Linked DNA regions of Sagittula sp. P11. Each later gene encodes a partner of the first gene's protein in a complex. Links are inferred from orthologs where the notes say so. Each region holds a gene or a part of one and is shown on either strand. Other genes may lie near its edges.

What was found.
Region 2: the proteins of trxB (region 1) and trxA are in contact, whole or in part, in a crystal structure (PDB 1F6M), measured with the Escherichia coli proteins. The link is inferred for Sagittula sp. P11 from one-to-one orthologs.

Annotation. Positions count from the first base shown.
Region 1 is NZ_CP021913.1:1,536,158-1,544,957, reverse strand. Bases 3,856-6,750 are described here. They hold trxB (thioredoxin-disulfide reductase), read right to left. Parts: upstream 5,863-6,750; coding sequence 4,849-5,862; downstream 3,856-4,848. Other genes in these bases: CDO87_RS07470 (Hint domain-containing protein), read right to left, coding at 6,643-6,750; CDO87_RS07475 (Lrp/AsnC family transcriptional regulator), read left to right, coding at 6,034-6,534; CDO87_RS07485 (ribonuclease E inhibitor RraB), read right to left, coding at 4,511-4,849; CDO87_RS07490 (VOC family protein), read right to left, coding at 3,870-4,421. Outside these bases: CDO87_RS07505 (hypothetical protein), read right to left, coding at 1-136; CDO87_RS27490 (autotransporter domain-containing protein), read right to left, coding at 144-1,409; CDO87_RS07495 (bifunctional sulfate adenylyltransferase/adenylylsulfate kinase), read right to left, coding at 1,646-3,724; more of CDO87_RS07470, read right to left, coding at 6,751-7,323; CDO87_RS26980 (hypothetical protein), read right to left, coding at 7,824-7,967; peptidoglycan editing factor PgeF, read right to left, coding at 8,131-8,800.
Region 2 is NZ_CP021913.1:2,160,065-2,168,686, reverse strand. Bases 1,760-4,476 are described here. They hold trxA (thioredoxin), read left to right. Parts: upstream 1,760-2,816; coding sequence 2,817-3,137; downstream 3,138-4,476. Other genes in these bases: CDO87_RS10590 (transcriptional regulator, SarA/Rot family), read right to left, coding at 4,171-4,476; CDO87_RS10595 (DUF3592 domain-containing protein), read left to right, coding at 3,709-4,167; CDO87_RS10600 (hypothetical protein), read left to right, coding at 3,251-3,712; addA (double-strand break repair helicase AddA), read left to right, coding at 1,760-2,739. Outside these bases: more of addA, read left to right, coding at 1-1,759; more of CDO87_RS10590, read right to left, coding at 4,477-4,611; CDO87_RS10585 (organic hydroperoxide resistance protein), read left to right, coding at 4,721-5,149; ATP-dependent protease subunit HslV, read left to right, coding at 5,248-5,799; CDO87_RS10575 (hypothetical protein), read right to left, coding at 5,815-6,138; CDO87_RS10570 (metallophosphoesterase), read right to left, coding at 6,209-7,048; CDO87_RS10565 (diacylglycerol kinase family protein), read right to left, coding at 7,045-7,992; ATP-dependent protease ATPase subunit HslU, read left to right, coding at 8,127-8,622. UniProt on the Escherichia coli protein: Participates in various redox reactions through the reversible oxidation of its active center dithiol to a disulfide and catalyzes dithiol-disulfide exchange reactions.

The DNA.
Region 1 (8,800 bases):
GCGTCTCAAGCACCGGGCCGAGCGTTGCGAAGCGCGGCGGGATCGACGTGAGGGAGATGACGCTGCGCGCCGCCTTCAGGTCTTCGGGAAAGGAAAGGGCGAGGGACGTGGCCCCCGCCCCGCTGAATGTCGGCAAGGGGGCCTCAGAAGTTGAAGTTGTAGTTCATCCGCAATTCGACATCGCGGGTGTCCTCGAAGATCTGGCCGCCGTTCAGGTCCATCGACAGCGATCCGCTGCCGGTGTGGTAGGTAAACCCGGTGCCGAGCCGCGGCGTGTTGTGCGTCGTCCGCCGGTTCACCCCGTCGTCGTAGCGGTTGAAGTCGGCGCCGATGCTGACGTAGGGCCGGAGCGGGGCGCCCTGGCCGAAGATCGCCTTTGTCCCGATGGAGCCGGTGAGCGCGCTGACGGTGCGCGACGACAGGGCGCCGGCAGAGGGATGATCCTCCGAGAAGCCGGAGACGCCGAGGAAGCTCTCGATCTCCGTGTTGCCCCACATGTAGTTTGCGTTGGCGGTCAGGCCCGCGGCGCGGCGCTCGGCCTCGTAGGAGGTGCCGCCGACCTCGTAATCGGGCCTCGCGAAAAGCGCGTAGCCGGTGACCTCGTAGGTGTCGGAGAGGCGGGTCTTGAAGTAGGGGCCGAAGGACAGCGCGTCCGTTTCCACGTCGATGCCCGCAACGTCCAGGTCGGCGCGGCCGGAGGACAGGAACAGGCCGAGCCGGGTGCCTGCGGCCACCTCCATATCCGCGCCGAGGGTGAATTCGAAGGACCGCCCGTCGATGTCGCCGCTGTAGTTGCGGCCCTGGAGCGAGGCCCAGGCCTGCAGCGGGGAGGACGGGCCGCCGCCGGACAGGAACAGCCCTTGGGTCGAGAGGTTCGGCCCGGTGCCGGTGATGGCGTTGTTGATCGCGTTGCCCACGGCGGCGGTCGATCCGGCCGCCGCGACGGTGGCGCCCGCGCCCTGCGCCGCCGCGGGAAGTCCGCCCCCGGTGGCGGCGCCGCTGTTCGCCGTGGTCCCGGTTCCGGTGCCCGCCCCGGTGGTCGCGGCGGTGCAGGAATAGGTGGCGGTGCCGGACTTGCCGGTGCCCGGCCCGCTCTGTCCGGTGGCGAGGAAGTAGTAGCTGTCGGTCGCGGGGGCGGTGTAGGTGTAGCCGTTGCAGGAGGCGACGGAGTTGCACAGCACCTTTCCGTTCACCTCGATCTTGAAGAACTGGAAGTCGCCCGCGGCGGCGAAGGTCGCGTCCTCGCCGCTTTGCAGGTCGCCGGGGAACCCGTAGGATTGCGAGCCGCCGTAATTGTAGTCGACGGAGAAGAATTCGTTGTTGCAGCCGGCAAGGGCCGCCCCCGCGTTCATGGCACCGATGGAGAGGAAGGCGGCAGCACAGGCGGATGTTCGACGCAGAAGTCTCATGCTGATCCCCGGAACACGTGCGAACCGGCGCTGCCGGTGAGCGGCAAGGCTTGAGAAAGAATATCCCTCCGGGCGGTAAATGCAACGTAAACGCATATCCGGTTTGCGCCCTGTGCATGGTTCTCCGCGATTTGTGATGCTGGGGCGCGGGGTGTTCTGCCCCGTCGGGCCAAGGCGGACATGAAAAAGGCCGGGGACATGCCCCGGCCTTTCGCGTTCGGTCTGGATGGGGCGGATCAGGAACCCGCGATCAGGCCCATCGATTCCAGCTTCAGGATGACCTGATGCGCGCAGTTGTCGACTTCGACATTCTCGGTCTCGACGCGCAGTTCGGGGTTCTGCGGCTCTTCGTACGGGTCGGAGATGCCGGTGAACTCCTTGATCTTGCCTTCGCGTGCCAGCTTGTAGAGGCCCTTGCGGTCACGCTTTTCGCATTCCTCGATCGTGGTCGCGACGTGCACTTCGCAGAAGGCGCCGTATTCCTCGATCATCTCGCGCACGGCGCGGCGGGTCGCGGTGTAGGGCGCGATGGGCGCGCAGATCGCGATGCCGCCGTTCTTGGTGATCTCGGACGCGACGTAGCCGATCCGCTTGATGTTGATGTCGCGGTGCTCTTTCGAGAAGCCCAGCTCGGACGACAGGTGCTTGCGGACGACGTCGCCGTCGAGCAGCGTCACAGGGCGGCCGCCCATTTCCATCAGCTTGACCATGAGCGCGTTGGCGATGGTCGACTTGCCGGAGCCGGAGAAGCCGGTGAAGAACACGGTGAAGCCCTGCTTGGAGCGCGGCGGCTTGGTGCGGCGCAGTTCCTTCACGACCTCGGGGAAGGAGAACCATTCCGGGATCTCGAGGCCCTCGGCCAGACGGCGGCGCAGTTCGGTGCCGGAGATGTTGAGGATGGTGACGTTGTCCTTGTCCTCGATCTCGTCCGCGGGTTCGTACTGGGCGCGTTCCTGCACGTAGACCATGTGCTTGAAGTCGACCATTTCACAGCCGATTTCCGCCTGATGCTCGCGGAAGAGTTCCTGCGCGTCGTAGGGACCGTAGAAATCGTCGCCGGCAGAGTTCTTGCCCGGGCCCGCGTGGTCGCGGCCGACGATCATGTGCGTGCAGCCGTGGTTCTTGCGGATCAGGCCGTGCCAGACGGCTTCGCGCGGACCGGCCATGCGCATGGCGAGGTTCAGAAGCGACATGGTGGTGGTGGAGGCTGGGTACTTGTCCAGCACCGCCTCGTAGCAGCGCACGCGGGTGAAGTGGTCCACGTCGCCCGGCTTCGTCAGGCCGACGACCGGGTGGATCAGCAGGTTGGCCTGCGCTTCCTTCGCGGCGCGGAAGGTCAGTTCCTGGTGCGCGCGGTGCAGCGGGTTGCGGGTCTGGAACGCGACGATCTTGCGCCAGCCGAGCTTGCGGAAGTAGGCGCGCAGCTCGTTCGGGGTGTCGCGGCGGGCGCGGAAGTCGTAGTGCACCGGCTGCTGGATGCCGGTGACGGGGCCGCCGAGGTAGACCTTGCCTGCGGAGTTGTGCAGGTAGTTCACCGCCGGGTGGGCGAGGTCGTCGGCGCCAAAGACCTTCTCGGCCTCTTTCGACTTGTTCGGGATGTACTTGTCGGTGACCGTCATGGTGGCGAGGATCACGCCTTCCTGGTCACGCAGCGCGATGTCCTGGCCTTCCTCGATCTTGGCGGCGAAGTCCTCGGACACGTCCAGCGTGATCGGCATCGGCCAGAGCTGGCCGTCGGCCAGGCGCATGTTCTCGACGACGCCGTTGTAGTCGTCTTCGCCCAGGAAGCCCTTAAGCGGGTAGAAGCCGCCGTTCATCAGCAGCTCGAGGTCGCAGATCTGGCGGGGGGTCAGATCGTGCGAGGTCAGCTCGCCGGCTTCGATCTTCAGCTTCTGGGCGCTGTCGTAGGAGACGTACAGCTCCGGGATGGGCGCAAGATTGGATTGCATCAGTTTGCTCCTGTATTTGAGGGGGACGAGGTCGCTGGCAGAGCCCGTGAGCTCGGCATGGAGCGCCGCGTATTCGGTGAATTTCCGTGCAAGGAAGGCGTCGATCAGCCGGTTCTTGACTGCCGTTCCTTCGGGTGTCAGCGCATAGGCGAAGCGCTGGCGCCGATCCGGCCCGGGCCGGTTGCTGACCACGATCAGGCCCGCGTTCTGCGCCGCCCTGAGCTGCGTGTTGAGCGTGCCGAGAGATATTCCCAGCGCTTCCGCCGTGGCCCGCTGCGAGGCCTCGGGTGCCTTTTCAAGCTGACGCAGCAGGCGGAAGAGCTGATCGTCTTCCCGAAGCGTCGAAGAGGCAGAAAGCGAAGTCATGAAACCGGCGACTCAAAGTGTGTTCAGTGCTGAACGCATCGCATCATTTCGCACCTGCAGCAAACCCCAAAATCCGGGTTAGGAGAAATTTCGCCCATCCGCGCGGATCGCCGTGGCCGATAGGTCACGATCCGCTGCCGCGGCGTCACTTTTTGTCGCGACCCGGCAGTTTTCTCATCGCCTGCTGCATCCCGTCGCCCGGCCAGTCCGGGTGTTCTCGGGCGGCGTCCTTCCATGCGGCGCGGAACCGGCGGACCATGCCAAGGCCCGGCATCATCGGGATGTGGGCCAGTTCCCAGTGAAAGCCGTTGATCGGATCGTCGAAGAAGACACCGTAGTAGCCGGGCGCGTAGATCGCATATTCGGCGGGCGCCTCCGTCACGGGGATGTCGTTCGCCAAAAGGAAATCGCGGTGAAAGGCGTCGACCTCGCGCCGGTTGCGGGCCCAGAGCGCGATGTGGTGCAGGCCCGTGGCGCGGGCGGCGTGATCCAGCTTGCCGCCCGATCGCGCGGGCTGGATGCCGATGTAGGAATGCGGGGCGGGGAACCGCGCCATGTAATAGGTGGAGCGGTAGCCCACATCCATCGTCCAGAAGCTCTTGTAGCCGAGCCAGCCGAACAGCCGGTCGTAGAAGGCCACGGAGGTGTCGTAGTCGAGGACGGAAAGTTCGATGTGATTGATGCCGCGCCAGCGCATGTGCTGTCTCCGTTTTCCGGTCCCGCCTTGCGGGGCGTGATTAACCGGGGCGGATGACGTTCATGCGACAGCGCGGCACGCGCGCGCCGTCAGTCTTCGCCGTCGCCCATGAGGCCCCAGCCATCGGGGGCAAAGCCGTGGTCCAGCGCGAGGCGGGTGGCCACTTCCTCGCCCAGCCAGATGCCGTCGGCCGAGATGATCTGGTCGGGCAGGGTGGCCACGAGGTAGCGGCCTTCCTCGTCGTCCTCCACCCAGTCGCAGTCGAAGCCTTCCTTCGAGAGGGCATCGGCCAGCGGGCGCCAGTCGGCCTCGCCCTCGGGGACGAGGAAATAGTCCACGTCGGCGAATTCGGGCAGGCCCGGGCCGTCGCGCAGTTCGGCATAGGTGGCCCGGGTCTCGGCCCGCTGGGCGGCGAAGTCGTGGTCCATCAGTGTCCCGCTTCGACGGGCACGCCGTAGCCCAGCGGCTCGACCGTGTCCTTGCCGTCGTCGAGGTCCTGTTCGGACAGCCAGCGCTCGGCCTCGAGCGCGGCCATGCAGCCCATCCCGGCCGAGGTCACTGCCTGCCGGTACTTGTGGTCGGTCAGGTCGCCCGCGGCGAAGACGCCAGGGATCGAGGTCTCGGTGCTGTCGGGCTTCGTCTTCACGTAGCCGCCCATGTGGGTTTCCAGCACGTCCTTCACCAGTTCGGAGGCGGGCGCGTGGCCGATGGCGACGAAGACGCCGGCGCAGGGGATCTCGGAAATCTCGCCGGTCTTGACGTTCTTCACCTTCACGCCGGTGACGCCCTTGGGCATGTCGGTGCCCATGACTTCCTCGAGCTGGTGGAACCAGAGCGGGTGGATCTTCGGGTTCTTCAGCAGGCGGTCCTGCAGGATCTTCTCGGCACGCAGCTCGTCGCGGCGGTGGATCAGCGTGACCTTGGAGGCGAAGTTGGTCAGGAACAGCGCCTCTTCGACCGCGGTGTTGCCGCCGCCGATCACCACGATTTCCTGCCCGCGGTAGAAGAAGCCGTCACAGGTCGCGCAGGCCGAGACGCCGAAGCCCTTGAAGGCCTCCTCGGAGGGCATGCCCAGCCACTTGGCGCGGGCGCCGGTGGCGAGGATGATGCTGTCGGCGGTGTAGGTCGTGCCGCTGTCGCCATGCGCCACGAAGGGGCGGACGTCGAAGTCGATCTTCGTGATGATGTCGCCGATGATCTCGGTGCCCATGGCGCGCGCATGCGCTTCCATGTTGACCATCAGATCGGGGCCCTGGATCTCGGTGTTGCCGGGCCAGTTCTCCACCTCGGTGGTGGTGGTCAGCTGGCCGCCGGGTTCCAGCCCCTGCACGAGGATCGGCTCCAGCATGGCGCGGGAGGCATAGACACCTGCGGTGTATCCGGCCGGGCCGGAACCGATGATCAGGACCTTGGTGTGGCGGGTTTGGGACGTCTCTGCCATGGGGCCGCTCCATACGTTCGGGATGGGCCTTGCATATAGTCACCGGGACCACAGGTGCAATGCGTCAGGATTGAGCGAACATGGGATAAGAATATTGCGCTTTTGCGAAATATTATTGCGCGCAGTCCGGGGGCTGGTATAACAAACGCGAAAATTGGCAGGGGGAGAGGCATGCCGACGCATCGGCTAGATCCTATTGATCGCAAGATTCTGTCCGAACTGCAAACGGATGGGCGCATGACGAACGTGGAACTCGCGCGGCGGGTGGGCATTTCCGCGCCGCCCTGCCTGCGCAGGGTGCGGGTTCTGGAAGAGCAGGGCTATATCCAGGGCTACCACGCGGACGTGGACGCCCGGGCGCTCGGGTTCGAGGTGCAGGTGTTCGTCATGGTCGGGCTGCAGAGCCAGGCGGAGTCCGACCTGTCGGCCTTCGAGGCGCGGTGCCGCGGCTGGCCGCTGGTGCGGGAGTGCCACATGCTGAACGGCGAGGTGGACTTCATCCTGAAGTGCGTGGCGCCCGACCTGTCGACCTTCCAGAGTTTCCTGACCGGCGACCTGCTGACGGCGCCGAACGTGGCCAGCGTGAAGACCTCGCTGGTGATCCGCGGCGCAAAGGACGAGCCCGGCGTGCCGTTCGACGTGCTGGAAGAGCGGCTGAGCCGCACCGCCTGACACATGCTGCGCAGGGTGGCGCGAAGCCCCACCCTACAATCTGTCGCGACGGGTCGTAGGGCGGGGCTATGCGCCGCCTGCCTCCCCCGGTCGGGCCGGGTGCGGTCGTCAGGCGTCGATCAGGCCCTCGATGACCTCGCGGGAGGTGCGCGTGGCGCAGGTCTCGCCGAAGTCGCCCAGCGTTTCGAAGTTCGGGAACATCGACATGAACAGCTCGCGCGTCTTTGCGCCGAGCTGCTGGCTGGCGGAATTGCCGGGGTGGAACGTCTCCACCTCCACGCCGCCGACCTTGAGCGTCGTGTGGCGCCGCACCATCAGGTGATACAGCTGCACCGTGCCGGCGGGGCTGATCTGCAGGAAGCGGTCGCCGTCGGTGTATTCCTCCACCCGGGCGAGCACGGCGGCCTGTCCCAGCAGCGCCTTCAGCCGCGCGTGGCGCACGACCATGCGGGCCGCCGGCCCGAAGAGCAGGTCCATCGGCGGGCTGCCGAGACCCATGGCATCCGCGGTCACGCGGGTCAGGTGGGTGAGCGATGTGTCCTCTGTCGCGCGTCCGGGCACGTAGGTCGTGGAGCCGATCCAGGTGACGGGTTCGGAGCCGAGCGCGGTCTGGATGTAGTCGCCGGGCACCAGGTCCTCGATCGCGACCGGGCCGCGCACGGTGTCGATCAGCGTGCCGCGCGCGAAGGCCGAGGCGCATTCCTCGAAGAAGGGCGTCGCCGGGGCGACGTGCTGGGTGAAATCGACGGTCAGGTCCGGCCGCAGGGTGGCGACCTCGAACTTGCGCATGAGAGAACTTGCACGCCGAGGCCGCCCGTCCGTGTGAGCGTCACGGGCCGGAGAAATGGAAGCAGTGCCTGCGTAGGCTGCGGGAGAAAACCCGCGGTGGAGACTGGACATGTGAGCACCCCTTAAAAAGGTCGGTCACAACCGTGCTGGCCCCCACCAACAACGACAGAAGGACGTATGATTTCGCGTCTTCGCTGATGATGAATTAGCCCCAATTCTTCCCGGAGGTCAAAATTGGAGAGGCGCACCCGGGTGTTGCGTCTTCAATCCTCGGGGCGAGGCGGGGATTGTCGGTGGGGGGTGAACGGTTTTGCCACAGTTCGCCCCGCGCGGCCCCGAATCGTCCTCGGTTTCGCCGCTGCAGTTCCTTGGGTGTGGAGCGTGCCGCGCGACGGTGCCCCGGGGGGGGAAACGGAAAAGGCGGGGAAATCCCCGCCCTGTTCCGGCCTGTCATCCGGTCTTCGGTCCGGGCCGGAAGGGCCCGTGTCGGTCAGATGCGCTCAGGCGCGCTTCAGGACCTGCGCCGCCGGTTTGCGGTTCGCGATCATCGCGGCGCGGGGCGCGCCACGCTCCCAGGGCATACGGGTGCTTTCGTTCGCCCTGGCGGTTTCGATGATCGACTTGATGAAGCGACGCTGTTTCATGATCCCGGCTCTTCTCTCTGACTGCTCTGTCGGGCGGCTTGTCCGCCTGTTCTCTGCCCCCGAATGTCGCGGTCAAATGGGGCGGACTTGTGACCGAGTTGGGATAATATCGCGAACCCGGGCGGCATTGTTTCCGAACGGTGCCGCCGACGGTTGGCCGCGATCAGAGCCGGATGGCCGAGATCAACCGGCCGTAGTCCGCCTCACCCGCGTGGGTCGCGCGGCGGTAGGAATAGAACCGGTCCGGGTCGGCGTAGGTGCAGTGGCGGGTCCATTCTGCCTCTACCCCTGCACTGCGCAGGCGGTGCAGCCCGTAGGCGGGCAGGTCGAACAGCATCCGGTCGCCGGTGCCGCTGGCGAAGAAGCGGGTGTTGGCCGGGTCCTCGGCCATGAAGTCGTCGAGGAATTCCGGCCCGACCTCGTAGGCGCCCTGGCTTATCGAAGGCCCGATGACGGCCTGGATGCTGTCACGCTCGGCGCCCAGTGCCTCCATCGCCTCGATCGTCGCTTCCAGCACGCCCCCCAGCGCCCCGCGCCAGCCCGCGTGGGCGGCGGCGATCACGCCGTTGTCGGCATCGGCGAAGAGCACCGGCTGGCAGTCGGCGGTCAGCACGGCGAGGGCGATCCCCTCGGTCGCGGTGACCAGCGCGTCGGCCTTGGGGCGCGGCTCGTCCAGCGGTCCGTCGACGGTCACCGCATCGGCGGAATGCACCTGGTGCACGGTCACAAGCGCGCCGGGCTCCACGCCCAGGGCGTCGGCGACGCGGGCGCGGTTGATCGACACCATCTCCGACTGGTCGGAGGAGCCGGGGCCGCAGTTCAGCCCCGAGAAG
Region 2 (8,622 bases), 630 kb from region 1 along the record:
CTGAAGCCGGACGACGGCGAAGACACCCTTCTGGCGTCGGTCTTCCTCGGCAATGAGACGGAACTCGCCGCCGCGCTGGTTCCGCATTTCAAGGCGGGCGGCAAGACCGAGCAGGGTCTGGTGCCCTTGCTGCAGTCGATCAAGGGCCACGACACACAGGCCCTTGCCGCGCTGAAGCAGATCTGCCTGACGCAGGGCGGCACGATCCGAAAGAACTTTCCGACAAAGGCCACCCGCAAGAACGCGCCCGAACTGTGCGAGGCCTTCGACCAGCTTGCCGACCGCGTCGAAGGGGCGCTCGAGACGGAGAAGGCGCTGACCGCCGCCGACCGCGACATTGCCCTGACCGCCTTCGCCGCGCGCTTCGTGCCCGCCTACGAAGAGGCGAAGATGCGGCGCGGATGGCTCGATTTCGACGACCTCATCACTCGCGCCCGTGACCTTTTGTCAGACGAACGTGTGGCGGACTGGGTGCTCTACCGGCTGGACGGCGGCATCGACCACATCCTTGTCGACGAGGCGCAGGACACCTCGCCCGTGCAGTGGGACGTGATCGAACGGCTGGCGCGCGAATTCACTTCTGGCGAGGGCGCGCGGGATACGCGGCGCACGATCTTTGTCGTCGGTGACAAGAAGCAGTCGATCTATTCCTTCCAGGGCGCCGACCCGTCCGAGTTCGACCGGATGCGCGAGGACTTCCGCGAACGGCTGATGAACACGGATGCGCCGCTGAACGCGATGGTGCTCGAATACAGCTTCCGGTCCGCAGAACCGATCCTGCGGGTGGTGGACAGCACCTTCGACGGGGCCGATGCCTCCGGCTTCAGCCCGGACCAGAAGCACCGCGCGTTCAAGTCGGAGATGCCGGGGCGGGTCGACCTGTGGCCGGTCGTGGACAAGACCAGGGACGACGAGGACGGGCCGTGGCACCAGCCGCTGGACCGCAAGGGGGCGCGGCACCACACCGTCATACTCGCCCAGCGAATCGCCCGCTTCATCCGCCAGACCATCGACGCCGGGACGCCCCTGCCGGTAGAGAACGGCCACAGCGGCACATACCGCGCGCGGCCCGTTCATGCGGGGGATTTCCTGATCCTCGTCCGCCGCCGGTCGCAACTGTTCAAGGAAATCATCCGCGCCTGCAAGCAGGAGGCCCTGCCGATCGCGGGGGCCGACCGACTGAAGGTCATGGCCGAACTCGCGGTGCGGGACATCATCGCGCTTCTGTCCTTCCTCGAAACGCCCGAGGATTCGCTGTCCCTTGCCACCGCGCTCCGCTCGCCGCTGTTCGGCCTGTCGGAGCAGGATCTCTTCACCCTCGCCCACCGGCGCACGACGAAATACCTCTGGCCGACGCTTCGGGACAGCGACGCACATCCGGCTGTTCTGGCAGTCCTGAACGACCTGCGCGGCCAGACCGACTTCCTGCGCCCATATGACCTGATCGAGCGTATCCTGACCCGACACAAGGGCCGCCGCCTGCTGATCGGGCGGCTGGGCCAAGAGGCGGAAGACGGGATCAACGCGCTCCTCCAGCAGGCACTGGCCTACGAGCAGACCGCCGTGCCGACGCTGACCGGCTTCCTGCAATGGGCACAGTCGGACGATCTGCAGATCAAGCGGGCGCCGGACAGCGCGGGCGAAACCCTGCGGGTCATGACGGTGCACGGGGCGAAGGGCCTCGAGGCGCCCATCGTCATCCTGCCCGACTGCGCGGCGCCCGACACCTCTATCAAGGCAGAGCTCCTGTCGGACCCGGACGGTGTGATCTGGAAGCAGACCTCCGACGCGCAGCCGCCGCGCCAGCAGGCCGCCGTCGAGGCCGCGAAGGTGAAGGAAGCACAGGAACGCGACCGCCTGCTCTACGTGGCCCTGACCCGTGCAGAGAAATGGCTGATCGTGGCTGCCGCGGGCGATGGCACCGACAAGCCGGAGGCGTGGTACGACAAGGTGCGGCGCGGAATGACGGAGTCGGGCGCCGTGCAAAAGGCCTTCGATTTCGGCGGCCTCGGGTCCGGCGAGGGCCTGACACTCGGCACCGACTGGTCATATCTTGAGATGACGGCCCCGGAACCCCGATCGGTCGACGCGGTCGTGATGCCCGATCATCTCCTGCGGCCCATCGCACCGCCGGAGCAACTGCCGAAAACCCGGTCCCCGTCCGACCTTGGCGGCGCAAAGGCATTGGGCGGCGCGGAGGGCGACACCGAAGAGGTGGCGACCGCCCGGGGCACCGCACTGCACGCGTTCCTCGAAGTTCTCGCCCCCTTGCTGCCGGAAGATCGCCGCTCGGCTGGCGAAAGCCTTGTCCAACAATACGCCGGCGACCCGGAGACCATCCTGATCCGCGAGCAGCTTCCGCAGATCATGGACGAGGCGCTGAGAGTTCTGGAGAACCCCGCCTTCGCCGATTTCTTCGGACCCGACTCGCTGGCGGAGGTGCCGATCACTGCCGACCTCGGACCGCTGGGCCGTATTCACGGTATCATCGACCGGTTGATCGTGGCGCATGACCGGGTTGTCGCAATCGACTACAAGACCAACCGCACGACCCCCGCGACGCCCGAGGAAACGCCAGACGGCCTGTTGCGGCAGGTGGCGGTCTATCACGCCGCGCTCGCTCAACTTTATCCGGATCGGGAGATCGAAACCGGGCTGTTGTGGACCGCCACCAACCACTACATGCCGATCCCGCACGAACTTGTGACACAAGCCCTCGCCCGCGCGACAGCATCTTGACGCTGCCTGAGTCGCTGCCTACCTTCCTGCACCTGACCGGGCTGCCCTGCCCGCCTCCCAACCCACAGGAGATTCCCATGGCCACCGTCGCCGTATCCGACACCACCTTCGACGCCGAAGTGAAGAATTCCGACATCCCCGTTGTCGTCGATTTCTGGGCCGAATGGTGCGGTCCCTGCAAGCAGATCGGCCCGGCCCTGGAAGAGCTTTCCGAAGAATTCGACGGCAAGGTGAAGGTCGTGAAGGTCGACGTGGACCAGAACCCGAACACCGCCGCCGCCATGGGCGTGCGCGGCATTCCGGCGCTCTTCATCTTCAAGGACGGCGCGCCGATTTCGAACCGCGCCGGCGCAGCGCCGAAGGCCGCGCTGAAGTCCTGGATCGAAGATTCCATCTGATCCCGACTGGCTACGGCTGGTTTGAAAGGCCCCCTCGCGGGGCCTTTTTCCGTTCATGGACTTGGCGCAACAATCATTTCTGGTCAGACTTCGGGAAAAACCGGAGGGACAAGATGATCTGGCTCGCCATCAAGCGCGGCGTCGGGCTTGCGGTATTCCTTGCGCTGGCGGGGATCGCCGCGCTGTTCGCCGGGACCGCGCAGTCGAATGATGCCGCACGGTTCGCCGGCGCCCGCACCATCGACGCCACAGTGACCCGGCTGGACAAATCGCAGCGCCAGCAGGGCGGGTCCACCAGCACCACCTTCCGCGTCTTCGTCTCCACCCCGACCGGCCCGCACCTCGAGGACGTCTCGGGGCGGTTCTTCAATACGCTGAGCGAAGGGCAGACCGTGGCGCTGCACGTGGTCGATGGCAGCGACGGGCCGGAATACCTGCTTGACCCCGGCCGCCTTCGGTCATCCGCAATATGGGCGCTGATCCTCGGGCCGCTGCTCCTGCTGGCCGCCCTTGCGCTGAGTGCCTATGCCATACGCACCGCGCGGGCCGAACGACGCGGGGCCGTCGGGGCATGAACCAGGCAAAGAAGCCGTGGGAGCTGCTGTTCGCGGTGCCGGTTCTTGCGCTGGTTCTGGGTGCGATCCTTTGGAACTTCGTCGACCGCAGATCCGCCTTCGCCACCGACGGGATCGAGGCTGAGGCGACGCTTGCGGGCCGCTTCACCCGCAGCCTCTCCCAAAGCCATCCGAAGCCGCCCGTGACACACTATTATGCCATTGTCCGTTTCCAACATGACGGGGCAGAGATCGAGGCGGACGCCGAGGTGTCCCATGGTTTCTACCGCAACATCGAGGCGGGGCGGGTCGTGCCCGTCACATACCTGCGCGACGACCCGAAGACCGTGCGGATCGACGAACGGTTCGAGACGTCAGAGCTGATCCAGTTCGCCCTGATCGCGCTGTTCCTTGCCGGCTGTGCCGTTGTCCCGTTCGTCGTTGGCTGGTGGAAAAGGCGGCGGACGCCGGTCTGACGGTCAGGTGTCGCCGGTGCCCGTGCGCAGGCGCTGCGTCAGGTCCCGGATCTCTCCCTGGAGGCGGCGGAGCGTCTCGACGTCCATCCCGGTCTTTTCGAGGATACACGCCGGGATATGCGCCGCGCGTGCCTGAAGGGCGCGGCCTGCCTCGGTCAGGTCCACCTGAAGCTGCCGTTCGTCTTCCGGGTTGCGGCGGCGGACGATCAGGCCGGCCGTTTCGAGACGCTTCAGCAAGGGCGTCAGCGTACTCGATTCCAGCTGCACCTCGCGCCCGATGCCGCTGACGCTCAGCGGATTCTCCGCGGTCCAAAGCGCGCTCATCACGAGGTACTGGGGATAGGTCAGGCCGATCTCCTCCAGCAGCGGGCGATAGGCCTGCTGCATGGCGTGCGTCGCGGAATAGAGCGAGAAACAGAACATGTCGTGGGGGGCGAGTGTCATCCCCTGAAATTAAGTCGTGCGCGATACATTGGCAAGCGATTGACAGAGGGTCGTCTCGACTATATGTATCGTGCACGATTTAATCGCACGCGACTGAAAGGAATCACAGATGACCGTCGATACGAAGTACTGGACCGAAGCCCATGCCACCGGCGGCGGCCGCAACGGTGTCGCCTCTCTCAAGTCGGGGATGCTGACCGTCACCATGACCAGCCCGAAAGAGCTTGGCGGCTCCGGCGCGGGTCACAACCCCGAAGAGCTTTTCGCGCTTGGCTATGCGGCCTGCTACCTCGGCGCGATGCGGTTCGCGGCACAAAGCGAGAAACTGGGCACCGTCCCCGACGACTCCACGGTGAACGCGCATGTGGGCATTGGCCCGCGCTCTGACGGCGGGTTCGGCCTGAAGGTGAAACTGGTCGTGTCGATGCCGGGCGTGGACAAGGACGTGGCCGAGAAAATCGCCGAGCGCGGCCACTTCATCTGCCCGTATTCCAACGCGACGAAGGGCAACATCGAGGTCGAGACCGAGGTCGCCTGACCGGCCATTTGACATGGCGGGGTGCCGCACAGGCGCCCCGCCCCCCTTGCCGGGGCCGTCGATGGGGACCATATGGAGGCCAATCAAAGGAGGCCTTCATGAGCAACGATTTTCCCGGCTGGCACGGCACCACCATCATCGGCGTCCGCAAGGGCGGCAAGGTCGTCGTGGCCGGTGACGGGCAGGTTTCGCTGGGCCAGACCGTGATCAAGGGCACGGCCCGGAAGGTGCGTCGCCTTGCACCTGGCGGCAGGGAAGTGGTGGCCGGATTCGCGGGATCGACGGCGGACGCCTTCACCCTGCTCGAACGGCTGGAAAAGAAGCTGGAGGCAACGCCCGGTCAGCTTCAGCGCGCCTCTGTCGAACTGGCAAAGGACTGGCGCACGGACAAGTATCTGTCGAAGCTGGAAGCCATGCTGATCGTCACCGACGGCACCGACCTTTTCGTGATCACCGGCGCAGGCGACGTTCTGGAACCCGAACATGACGTGGCCGCCATCGGGTCGGGCGGCAACTACGCCCTCGCCGCGGCGCGGGCCATGATGGATACCGACAAGGACGCCGAGACCGTCGCGCGCGAGGCCATGTCCATCGCCGCGGACATCTGTGTCTACACGAACGGGAACCTGACGGTCGAAACCATCGAGTGATCCGTTGCCGCGCGGTCAGCGGATGACGATTTCGACATTGTTCTCGACGGTGAAGATGACGTCGCAATAGCCGTAGCTGTTCTCGGCAATCCAAACATGCCGCCGGAAGGTCTGCTGCACGTGGCGGCCGTTCGGCGGGATCTCGGCGTAGAAGACCGGGGTGCCGTTGAAATCGATCCAGTAGAGACGCGCGCTGCGGTCGCCGACCGCATTCGTCACGACCAGCTCGCGGTTCTCTTCGCTGGCCTCCGACCGCAGGTTGCCCCAGTCGCAGGCGTTCTGTGCCTCGGCCGTTCCGCAAAGCGCCACCAAGGCCAACGCCATACATATAGCTTTCATGTGTCGATTCCCCCGTTCCCTCACGGCTCAGCTTACGCCGGTCCGGGGAACGGGCCACGGGAAAAGCGTGCTACCGAACAGACCGCGCGCGGCGGATGTGGTGCGCAGGCGCAATCGAGGGGGCGTTGTCGTGGCGCTCCCACTCCCCGTTGTTGCGGAAGAAGTGGGCGCGCGACACGGGGGCAAAGGTCAGGTCCTCGGCACCCCAGCTTTCGACCGTCACGCTGCGGTGGTCGATTTCCAGCAGGTTGAAGGTGTTCACCTCGCCGCGCATGCGGCTGGAGAGGCTGGTGCCTGCCTGGACGAAAAGCAGTTGCGGCCAGGCCCGAAACGGCGCGATGACCGTGTTGTGCAGGTGCCCGGACAGCACCACCTGTGCGCCGCTTTCGGCAAAGGCCTTGAGCGCCCGCCCGGCCCCGCGCATCAGTCGCTTGTCGACCTCCGGCCCATGCTGAAGAGGGTGGTGCAGCATGACGATACGCGCGCGGTCGGGCGCGTCGGAGAACTGTTGGCAGGCGCGCTTGATCCGCTTTTCCGACAGCCGCCCCCTCTGCCACGAGAACCGGTTGACGGTGTTCACGCCGACAAGGGTCATCGCGTCGTCCTGATAGACAGGTTCCAGATCGCGCGACACAGCGGCCCGGTAACGCTTCCACGGGGTCAGCAGCCGGATCCAGAATTCGTCGAGCGGTGTGTCGTGGTTGCCGGGCACGGCGATCCAAGGGACGGACAGCTTGTCGAGGAAGGCCTGCGCGCGGTCGAACTGGGACACGCGGGCGCGCTGGGTGAAATCCCCGGAAATGGCGACCAGATCGGGCGCCAGCCGGTCCACCGTTTCCAGGAGCGGCTCTTCGAGGTCCGCGCGGTCCTTTCCGTAGTGCAGGTCTGACAGGTGCAGCACACGCCTCATGCGGGCTTCTCCGGGATGAGCAGGCGCAACGGGCGCTCGGACATGCCGAATTCCAGCGGCGCGTTCATGCGCTTCTTCTCTCCGTCGTAGGCCAGCAGCACGCGGCGCTTGCCTTCCACATCCAGCTTCAACCGTTCTCCGGCAAAGAGGTCATAGTCGACGCCCTCCTCTACCGTTCCCAGCGCGAGGCGCGTGATGCGCCGGAAAAGTTCCAGACGGGTGCGCGCGTTGACAAGCAGGACGGCAAAACCGCCCTCGCGAATGATGTCGGTGCCCTCCAGCCCGAACCGTTCGAGCTGGAACGAGGATCGCGCGACGAAGACAAGGGCGGTGCGGTAACGACCGCCGTCCCCGTCGACTTCCAGCCTCACGCGCATGGGTTTCCGAAAGCGGATGAAGGTCTTGATCACGGACCAATGTGCCATGATCCTGCGGCGTCCCCAGCGGCGATAGACGCTTTCGCGGACCTTCAGGATCGAGGGATAGATCCCGACGCTGGCGTTGTTCAGGAAGACTTGGCCGTTCACCGTACCGATGTGACGTTCGACCACCTGACCGGCGGCAAGCTGTCTGCTCGCCTCGACCGGATCGGTGCTGAGCCCCAGCCCGCGGGCGAAATAGTTGAACGTGCCAAGCGGCAGGACCCCGAAGGCGACATCTGTGCCGACGAAGGCCCCGGCCACGGCCATGGCGGTGCCGTCGCCCCCGGCCGCGACCACCAGGAAGGGCTTGCGCGCCTTCACCTTCTCGATCGCCTCCATCAGGCCCTTGCCGCCGCTGAAGGAGACGATTTCGCCCCCCAGCGCCTCGGCCGCGGCCTCGACCGCGTTGCGGTCCCGCGAGTTGCGGCCCGACTTGCGGTTCGTGATGACACAGACCGGGCCGTCGCCGAACGATGGCGCGCCCAGATCGCCTGGAACGGCGTCGGTATCTTCTATGGGCATGAAACCTTGATTCGGCATGGCTGGGGTGTCTCCGATCCTTAGATCCAACACGTCGGATCACACGGCGGTTCCTTCAAGGGTTGGATTTTCCGCCTCAGAGGTTATCTCAGCCGCAACGTATCGGAAGGACACTCATGACCGACCTCACACCCCGTGAAATCGTTTCCGAACTGGACCGGTTCATCATCGGCCAGCAGGAAGCCAAGCGCGCCGTCGCGGTGGCGCTGCGCAATCGCTGGCGACGCAAGCAGCTGAGCGACGACCTGCGCGACGAAGTCTATCCGAAGAACATCCTGATGATCGGCCCCACCGGCGTCGGCAAGACGGAGATCTCGCGCAGGCTGGCCAAGCTGGCGCGCGCGCCCTTCATCAAGGTCGAGGCGACCAAGTTCACCGAGGTGGGCTATGTCGGCCGCGACGTTGAACAGATCATCCGTGACCTCGTGGACACCGCGATCATCGACACCCGCGACCACATGCGGGAGGACGTGAAGGCCCGCGCCCATGCCGCCGCCGAGGAACGCGTGATCGAGGCGATTGCCGGGAAGGATGCGCGTTCGGCCACGCGCGAGATGTTCCGCAAGAAGCTGAAGAGCGGCGAACTGGACGAGACGGTGATCGAACTGGACG